DNA from 3 places in the Mesorhizobium sp. M7A.F.Ca.ET.027.02.1.1 genome. Region 2 is predicted to be linked to each of the others. Evidence: predicted binding sites of a transcription regulator. Region 2 holds the regulator's gene; each other region holds the start of a gene.
What was found. Region 2 encodes PhoB, which activates phosphate uptake and scavenging genes when phosphate is short. Its sites were predicted from a motif close to TGTCATNNANCTGTCAT; they were not measured.
Positions count from the first base shown of each region.

Region 1: a site for PhoB is predicted at 1,392-1,408, ahead of EN749_RS16185 (putative 2-aminoethylphosphonate ABC transporter substrate-binding protein). Genes of this name have one in related genera too.
Region 3: a site for PhoB is predicted at 2,020-2,036, ahead of phnC (phosphonate ABC transporter ATP-binding protein). Genes of this name have one in related genera too.

Region 1 covers NZ_RZOL01000131.1:11,631-14,883, forward strand. Annotated here, with positions in the region: gene EN749_RS16180 (aspartate aminotransferase family protein) at 1-1,189, shown strand, start outside; gene EN749_RS16185 (putative 2-aminoethylphosphonate ABC transporter substrate-binding protein) at 1,609-2,607, shown strand; partial or broken gene EN749_RS16190 (ATP-binding cassette domain-containing protein) at 2,730-3,253, shown strand, end outside.
Region 2 covers NZ_RZOL01000429.1:1,186-4,438, reverse strand. Annotated here, with positions in the region: gene pstB (phosphate ABC transporter ATP-binding protein PstB) at 1-751, shown strand, start outside; gene phoU (phosphate signaling complex protein PhoU) at 778-1,485, shown strand; gene phoB (phosphate regulon transcriptional regulator PhoB) at 1,502-2,191, shown strand; gene EN749_RS30400 (ROK family protein) at 2,208-3,253, opposite strand, start outside.
Region 3 covers NZ_RZOL01000123.1:11,459-14,711, forward strand. Annotated here, with positions in the region: gene phnE (phosphonate ABC transporter, permease protein PhnE) at 1-26, opposite strand, end outside; gene phnD (phosphonate ABC transporter substrate-binding protein) at 84-992, opposite strand; gene phnC (phosphonate ABC transporter ATP-binding protein) at 1,085-1,942, opposite strand; gene EN749_RS15615 (DapH/DapD/GlmU-related protein) at 2,302-2,919, opposite strand; gene phnL (phosphonate C-P lyase system protein PhnL) at 2,916-3,253, opposite strand, start outside.

The DNA.
Region 1 (3,253 bases), on a different contig from region 2:
GAAGGCGCAAGGCATCTGGATCGAGGACACCGCTGGCCGCCGCTTCATGGATTTCCACGGCAACAGCGTGCATCACCTCGGCTACGGCCATCCAAGGCTGGTCACGGCGATCAAAAAGCAGCTCGATGAGCTCTGCTTTGCGCCGCGCCGCTTTACCTGCGAGCCCGCTGTCGAGCTGGCGGAGAAGCTGGCGGCATTGGCGCCCGGCGATCTCGGCAAGGTGCTGTTCACCACCGGTGGTTCGGATGCCATCGAGGTCGCGCTGAAGATCGCCCGCGCCGCGACCGGCCGCTTCAAGACGGTGTCGTTCTGGGATGCGTTCCACGGGGCCGGCTTCGGCGCTGCAAGCGTCGGCGGCGAGGCGACCTTCCGCTCGCACATATCAGGCCCGATGATGACCGGCACCGAGCACGTCGCACCCTGGGACGGCTATCGCTGTCCCTATGGCCACGATTCCCTCGAAACCTCGGGGCTCGCTTGCGCCAACATGATCGCCTATGTGCTCGGCCGCGAACAGGACGTGGCGGCGGTCGTCGCAGAACCGATGCGGGCGACGCCCAACCCGCCGCCGCCCGGTTTCTGGAAGCGGGTTCGCGAAGCCTGCGACCGGCACGGCACGCTGCTGATCTTCGACGAGATCCCGACCGGGCTGGGCAAGACGGGAAAATTCTTCGCCCACGAGCATGATGATGTGACGCCCGACATCGTCGTCCTCGGCAAGTCGCTCGGCGGCGGCATCCTGCCGATCGCCGCCGTCATCGCGCGCCGCGACCTCGACGTCACCGGTGGCTTCGCGATCGGCCACTACACCCACGAGAAGAACCCGGTGACGACCCGCGCCGCACTGACAACGATCGACATCATCCTGGAGGAAGGATTGGTCGAACGCGCGGCCGAAATTGGCCGGCACATGCTGGAGCGTATGCAGCACCTGATGGCGCGCTCGCCCCATGTCGGCGACGTCAGGGGCAGGGGACTGATGGTCGGCGTCGAGCTCGTCGAGGATCGCGATACGCGCGAGCCGGCGCGCGATCTCGCCGAACGCGTCTTCTATGCTTGCCTGGGGCAGGGGCTGAGCTTCAAGGTCAGCCAGGGCAATGTGCTGACGCTGTCGCCGCCGCTGGTCATTTCGAAAGCTGATCTCGATCGTGCGCTCGACATCCTCGAGACCGCCGTGCTGGCGGCCTGACCATGAAGGCCGTGCGCACCGACCGCGAGCTCGAATGCCCTGAAATCGACGCGGGCTTGCGGGCGAGGGGGGGGGTCGATCTGGTGGTGACTGTCCGCTCGTCCGACCCGCGTTTGCGGGCACAGACAACGGGCGTTTCGTTCGGCTGACCGTTGCCAATCGTGGGCTTTCGCAAGCGCGAAATCGCGGCCGCAACAGGCATGCGACAGTTCCATGACAACTATCAGGAGAAGTTTGCCTGTCATAAAATAAATAGATTTTACTTATCGATCACCAATCCCCAGAGTTGACCCAACGACGAAATCCACAAGCGCTACAGGGCCGCAAGGTCCACCGGCGAGATCGTCACAGTGCATCGCAGAATGTGCCAACAATCAAAGGGGAACTGAATCGTGAAATCACGCAACGCAACTATCGCAATGGCCTTCGCCGCGGCATTGATGTCATCCGCCGCCTTTGCCGAAACCTCCGAACTGACAGTCTATACCGCCATTGAAGCCGAAGATCTCGCCCGCTACGCCGAGACTTTCACAAAGAGCCATCCCGACATCAAACTGAACTTTGTCCGCGACTCCACGGGTGTCGTTACCGCCAAGCTGTTGGCCGAAAAGGACAATCCGCAGGCCGACGTTGTCTGGGGCCTTGCCGCTACATCGCTTCTGGTGCTGAAGACCGAAGGCATGCTTGAGCCCTATGCGCCAAAAGGCGTCGAATTACTCAAGCCGAAGTTTGTCGACAAGGACACGCCACCGGCCTGGGTTGGCATGGACGCCTGGGCGGCTTCGATCTGCTTCAACACCGTGGAGGGCAAAAAGCTTGGCCTCACCGAGCCGACCAGCTGGAAAGATCTTACCAAGCCGGAATACAAGGGTCACATCGTGATGCCGAACCCGGCCTCGTCCGGCACCGGCTTCCTCGATGTATCGAGCTGGCTGCAGTTGTTCGGCGAGAAGGATGGTTGGGCCTATATGGACGCCCTGCATCAGAATATTGATGCCTACACGCATTCTGGTTCGAAGCCGTGCAAAATGGCCGCCGCCGGTGAAACCGCAATCGGCATCTCGTTCGAGTTCCGCGCCGCGAAATCGAAGAAGGAGGGAGCCCCCCTCGACATCGTCATCCCGTCCGAAGGCATCGGCTGGGACATGGAGGCATCCGCGATCGTTGCGGGAACGAAAAATCTCGAAGCCGCCAAAACGCTGCTCGACTGGTCGATCAGCAAGGAGGCCAACGAGATGTACAATGTAGGTTATGCGGTTCTGGCTATGCCGAATGTCGCCAAGCCGGTCGAATTCCTGCCCGCAGATATCGAGTCCAAGATGATCGACAATGACTTCGAGTGGGCGGCCAACCACCGCAAGGCCATTCTCGACGAGTGGACGAAGCGCTACGACGCCAAGTCTGAGCCCAAGAGCTAGACGCAGAGCATTTCGACAGGGCGCCGCTCTGACGGCGCCCTTCTCGTAACTCTTCCCGGATGGTCAAAATGAGACACGAACCCGTCGCTGATCTATCGGCAACGCTGGCCGAGGTGCATCCCATGACCGCTGCCGGCAACACGGCCTACCTACAGATCGAACATCTCTGGAAGGCCTTCGGCGAGTTCCATGCGCTGAAGGACATCTCGCTCGACATCAACGAAGGCGAATTCATCTGTTTTCTCGGCCCTTCGGGTTGCGGCAAGACCACGCTGCTGCGCGCCGTCGCCGGCCTCGACCTGCAGACCAGAGGCGTCGTCCGCCAGGGGGGCAGGGATATCTCAACGCTGCCGCCGTCAAAACGCGACTACGGCATCGTGTTTCAGTCCTACGCGCTGTTTCCCAATCTGACGATTGAAAGGAACATCGCCTTTGGCCTGGAAAACACCAAACGGCCGCGCGCCGAGATCGATGCCCGCGTCAAGGAATTGCTCATGCTGGTCGGCTTGTCCGATCAGGCGAAGAAATACCCAGCGCAGCTTTCCGGCGGGCAGCAGCAGCGCATCGCGCTCGCCCGGGCCATCGCCACCTCGCCCGGCCTGCTTCTGCTCGACGAGCCGCTGTCGGCGCTCGACGCCAAGGTGCG
Region 2 (3,253 bases):
CAAAATGCGCGGCGACAAGGTCGGCGTGTTCTATGGCGAGAAGCAGGCGCTGTTCGATGTCAATCTCGACGTCCGCCTGAATCAGGTGACGGCGCTGATCGGCCCCTCCGGCTGCGGCAAGTCGACCTTCCTGCGTTGCCTCAACCGCATGAACGACACCATCGATTCCGCGCGGGTAACCGGCAAGATAACGCTCGACGAAGAAGACATCTACGACAAGAACATCGATGTCGTCGAACTCAGGGCGCGCGTCGGCATGGTGTTTCAGAAACCAAATCCGTTCCCCAAGTCGATCTACGAGAACGTCGCCTATGGCCCGCGCATCCACGGATTGGCCAAGCGCAAGGCCGACATGGATCAGATCGTCGAGTCGAGCTTGAAGAAGGCGGCGATCTGGAACGAGGTGAAGGACCGTTTGCAGGAACCTGGCACGGGTCTTTCCGGTGGCCAGCAGCAGCGTCTGTGCATTGCACGCGCCATCGCCGTGTCACCCGAGGTGATCCTGATGGACGAACCGTGTTCGGCGCTCGACCCGATCGCCACTGCTCGCGTCGAGGAACTGATCGACGAACTGCGCCAGAACTATACGATCGTCATCGTCACCCATTCGATGCAGCAGGCAGCGCGCGTGTCGCAGCGCACCGCGATGTTCCATCTAGGCTATCTGGTCGAGGAGGGCGCCACCGACAAGATGTTCACCACCCCCGACGACAAACGCACCCAGGACTACATCACCGGCCGGTTCGGCTGAGCTCAGGCATATGAGGGACGAAGATCATGGGTGAACATACCGTTGCATCTTTCGATGAGGATCTGGAGCAGATCAGCCAGCTGATCCGCGACATGGGCGATCTCGCCCGCTCGATGGTCAGTGGCTCGACCAAGGCTTTGCTCAATTCGGACAATGCGCTGGCGCAGCGCGTGGTTTCCGACGATGCCATCATGGATGCCCGCCAGCGCGAGCTGGACGATCGCGCCATCACGCTGATCGCCAAGCGCCAGCCAATGGCCAACGATCTGCGTGCGGTGGTCGGTTCGATCCGCATGGCCGGCGACCTCGAGCGCATCGGCGACCTTGCCAAGAACATCGCCAAGCGCGTCGGCACTGTCGGGCTGAGCGTCACGCCGCACGATCTTTCGCATTCGATCGACGCGATGGCGCAGCTGGTGCTGATCCAGGTGCAGGGGGTCGTCGACGAGTATGCCGCCGCTGACGCGGCAGCACTTGCCACGCTCAGAAACAATGATGAACGCATCGACGTCAAATACACCTCGGTGTTCCGCGAGCTGCTGACCTACATGATGGAAGATCCCCGCAACATCACGGCGTGCACGCACCTGTTGTTTTGCGCCAAGAACCTCGAGCGGATCGGCGACCACGTGACCAACATCGCCGAAAATGCCTACTATGTTTTGACCGGCACGCAGCTGCCAGCCAATCGTCCGAAGCAGGACGAGACGGCAATGTCCGCGCCAGCGGCATAACAGGGGTGACCAGCCGATGATCGCACCACGCATCATGGTGGTGGAGGATGAGGAGCCGCTAGGCGTGCTGCTCCGCTACAATCTTGAATCCGAAGGTTACCAGGTCGAGGTGGTGACGCGCGGCGATGAGGCCGAAATCCGGCTGCAGGAGAACGTTCCCGATCTTCTGGTGCTCGACTGGATGGTGCCTGCGGTTTCGGGCATCGAACTCTGCCGGCGCCTGCGAATGCGTCCCGAGACCGAGCGGCTGCCGATCATCATGCTGACCGCGCGAGGCGAGGAAAGCGACCGCGTGCGCGGCCTGTCGACCGGCGCCGACGACTATCTGGTCAAGCCCTTCTCGACGCCAGAGTTCATGGCCAGGGTCAAGGCGCTGCTGCGCCGGGCCAAGCCGGAAGTGCTGTCCAGCGTGCTAAAGGTCGGCGATATCGTGCTCGATCGCGAGTCGCACCGTGTCTATCGCAAGAAGAGCGAGATCCGGCTTGGGCCGACGGAATTCCGCCTGCTCGAATTCATGATGCGCCATCCAGGCCGCGTGTTCTCGCGCAGCCAGCTGCTCGACAATGTCTGGGGCGAGACGATCTACATCGACGAGCGCACGGTCGACGTGCATGTCGGCCGGCTGCGCAAGGCGGTCAACAATGGCCGTATGCCTGATGTCATCCGCACGATCCGTGGGGCCGGATACGCCATCCGAGAGGACTGAACTCCCTCGTTTGAACTCACGCCACGTTCTTGCCGCCGAAACCGGATCTCGCCTGCACGCCCGGCGCAAAAATCTCCTGATCGACGAAGATCAGCGCCCGCATGGCGCAGCCCTCGCGGATCAGCGGCAGTTCGTTCGGCTCGGTGTCGAAGGAAATCGATTTGGAATGCTGGCCGCCGGCGGTCTGGGCAATCGCTTGCCGCAATGCCGGCTCGATCAGGTCGAAGGCGGCGGCGCTGACACCGACCATGGCGACCGGCGCCGGATCGATCAGCGCGAACAGGCTGCCGAGGCCGTAGCCGAGCGCTTCGCCGGCCTTGCGATAGGCTTCCCGTTCGGGTCCGTCACCTTCGCGGGCCGCGGCAGCCAGGGCGCGCATGTCGGCGTCGCTGACATCGGCAACGGGTTCTGCATTCTCGCCCATCTGCCTGGCGTTGCGCCAGATGGCGTAATTGCCCGCATAGGCTTCGACGCAGCCGCGCCGTCCGCAGCGACATAGCGCGCCGTTCGGCCGATGGATCATGTGGCCGAATTCGCCGCCCGAAGAATGGGTGCCGGTGAACAATTCGCCCTTCAGCACCAGTCCCATGCCGATGCCGTGCGACAAAAGGATAGCGATGAAATCGTCGCGGTAACGATCGGGGTCGCGCCAGCGCAGCGCCACCGCCATCATGTTGCAGTCGTTCTCCATTATGGCAGGGATGCCGAACTGGTCTTCGAATATGTCAGCGAAGGCGATGTCGGTGTGCGGCGTGATCGGCGACCACAGCATGGCGCGGGCACGGGTGTCGGTGATGCCCTGGATGGCCAGCGCGATGCGGGCGATGCTGCGCACGTCCAGGTCGGGATCTGCCAGGCGGCGCCGCACGATGGCCGTGCATTCCCCGATCAGCGACTCGCGCGACATCGTCAGCGTGTCCAGCCGGCGCTGTTCCTCGGATATTACCTGGCCGGCATAGTCGATGACGGCGACGGAGAGGAAGTTCAGCGACAGCACCACGGTCATTACCGCGGCCGCTTCCGGATTGAGACTGAGGCCGACCTGCGGCCGGCCGCGTTTGA
Region 3 (3,253 bases), on a different contig from region 2:
GTGGGGGCTGTCACTGAAATGGTCATGATCGGAGATGCAGAAAGGGCGGTACTTTGAACGCACCGCCCTTTCCGGTTTCGCCGTTAGCCGCCGATGGCTGCCTTACGGGCTTCGACGATGACGTTGTAGAAGTCCGCCTTCACCGGGACGTAGCCGGTAAAGTCGCCGCCTTCGACGCCTTCGAAGCAGGCCTTGTCCTTGGTCGGCAAGGCGGTGAAGAAGGCGGCCAGCTTGGCGGTCATCTCGTCGCCGAGCGCGGTGCGCACGACCAGCGGGCCGTTCGGGATCAGGCCCGAGCGCCAGACTTCGACCAAGTCGTTGGGGTCGACGGCGCCCTTGGCGACTACCTTGTGGAAGCTACCGGAGGTGAAGCCGTTCTTGAAGTCGCCGACGCCCGAAGAATCGTCTACCGCGACATCGACCTTGCCGTCGCGCACGGCGAGAATGTTGTTCTCATGGCCGCCGTTGAACTGGGTCGAGGCAAAGAACGTCTCGTTCGAAGCGCCGGTGTCCTTCGGAATCTGGGTCAGCGGGATCAGATAGCCGGAGGTCGAATCCGGATCGGCATAGCCGAGTTTCTTGCCTTTGGCCGACTTGATGTCGGTGATGCCGGAGGATTTCAGTGCCAGGCCGATCGAATAATAGCCGGTGGCGCCGTCGGTCTGCTGGGTGGTGAGGATCGGGGTGACCGCCTTCGGGTCCTTGAGAACGACGCTGGCGTAGCCGGAAGCGCCGAGTTCGGCGAAGTCGAGCGTGCCGCCAAGCAGGCCCTGGATGACGCCGTCATAGTCGGCGGCCGGGAACAGCGAGACCTTTTCGAAGCCGAATTCGGCCTTCAGATGGTCGGCAAGGCACTGGTAGTTGCGCAGCCGGTCGGTTTCGTTTTCGCCGCCGAGAATGCCGACGCGAAATTCCTTCATATCGGCCGCTTGGGCCATGCTGGTCGCCATGGCGAGCACCGAAACGGCGCTGAAAACCATCTTCCTGAACATTGGATATTTCTCCTGTAGGTTCCGGCCCCGCGCCGGCAGCGTTATCGATTTTGACAGGTGCCCTTGACGTGGACTGGCGATCCCAACCGCTCTCAATATCCCGGGAATGCGGGCTCGAGCGGTCCGGCGGATGCGGCGATCTTGCGGCTGAAGGCAACGCTGGTCGAAGTGATGGCCTCGGAGATCTCCTGGCCATTGCTGTCGGCGCCGTAGACGAGGCGCACGGCCTCGCGGTTGAGTTCTTCCGGCGGGCCGTCGAAGACGACCTTGCCGGCGGCCATGCCGATGATGCGGTTGCAATAGGTACGGGCGGTATCCAGCGTGTGCAGATTGGTGACGACGGTGATGCCTTCGCGCAGATTGATGTCCTGCAGCGAATCCATCACCACCTTGGCGTTGAGCGGGTCGAGCGAGGCGATCGGCTCGTCGGCGAGGATCACCTTGGGCTGTTGCATCATGGCGCGGGCAATGGCGACGCGCTGCTGCTGGCCGCCCGACAAGGTGCCGGCGGGCTGCAGTGCGGTGCGGGCGATATCGAGCCGCTCGAGCGCGGCGACCGCCTCGGCGCATTCGGCGCGGGAGAACATGCCGAGCAGGTTGGACATGGTGGAACGGTGGTTCAGCTTGCCGAGCAGCACATTGGTCAGCACGTCGAGGCGCGGCACCAGGTTGAACTGCTGGAAGATCATGGCGCAGTCGCGCTGCCAGCGCCGCAGCGGCGAGCCGCTCAGCTTCGAGACCTCGGCGCCGTCAAAAAAAATCGACCCCTGGCTGGGATCGATGAGACGGTTGATCATGCGAAGAAGGGTCGATTTGCCGGCGCCCGAACGGCCGATGACGCCAACCATCTGACCCTGCGGGATGGCGATGTTGATGTTGCTGACGGCGGTGTTCTTGCCAAATCGTCGGGTGACACCGCGGATTTCGAGCGTGGCGGAATTTGCTGGCATGGGGCAGGTTCCAGTCCGGACCATTGATCGTCAGGCATTCGCCTAGCGCAGCCACATGAACCTGCCGTGTCGCGGTGATGTCAGTTTTGTTACGCTCCACAGGCCGGAGCCTGTGGCCGGCCCAGGACCAGCAGTCGAAGGTGATGTGGAATGCAGGCCTGGCGAGTTGGTGCCGATGGCAAGACGGCACCACGTGATGCGCACATACTCGCCCGTGGCGCGCTGGCGACGGCGAGGCCTTCCTTTAGGCGTTCCAGACAAGGGCCGTCATGGTGTCGAGAGGCACGTCATGCGGATAGCAGGGGCCAGGCGGTTTGCCCCGCTGCCCGGCGTCAGTGGCGGCCCATTCCTGGACGTCGCTATCCGCCATATTTCTCCAGGAAGGCCTCGGCCTCAAGCTCCCGGAAGTCATCCAACGCGGTCCGCAGCCTTGCATGATCCCAGTCCCACCAGGCGAGCGCCTGGTAGCGTTCGGCCGTGCGACGATCGAAGCGCTCGCGGATCGGCTTTGCCGGCACGCCGGCGACGATGGTGTAAGGCGCGACATCTTTCGAGACGACAGCACCGGCGCCGACCGCGGCGCCATCGCCGACGATGACGCCGGGCAGGATGGTCGAGCCATGGCCGAGCCAGGTGTCGTGGCCGATGGTGACACGTTTGGCGCGGCGCTGGGCGAAGAATTCTGTCTCGTGCTCGGCATCGTCCCAGTAGTCCGAGGCGCGATAGGTGAAGTGATGCAGCGTCGGCCGCCAGGTCGGGTGGTTGGTGGCGTTGATGCGCACAGCGGCGGCGATGTTGGCGAACTTGCCGATTGTCGCGCACCAGACGGAGCAGTCCTGCATCATGTAGGAATAGTCGCCAAGTTCGCCTTCCGAGACCCGGCTGCGGTCGGCGATCTCGGTCCAGCGGCCGAGCGTCGAATTCTGTACATCCGCCGTCGGGTGGATCAGCGGCGTCTCGGACAATTTCCTGCTCATGCGGCGATTTTTCCGGACGCGAAAGCGGTGACGTCGATGATGCGGTCGGCAACCGCCTCGCGCACGTCGTGGTCATGGAAGATGCCGAGCAGGGCGACATCAGCCGCCTTCTTGGCGGCGATGAGTTCGATCACGACGTCGCGGTTCCTGGCGTCGAGCGAAGCGGTCGGTTCGTCGAGCAGCAGGATCGGATGCTCGGTGATGAAGCCGCGCGCGATGTTGACGCGCTGCTGCTCGCCGCCGGAAAAGGTCGCAGGCGGCAAAGCCCAGAGTTTCTCCGGCAGGTTGAGCTGTGCCAGCAAGGCGCGCGCCTTGCCGCGGGCAATCTCGCGAT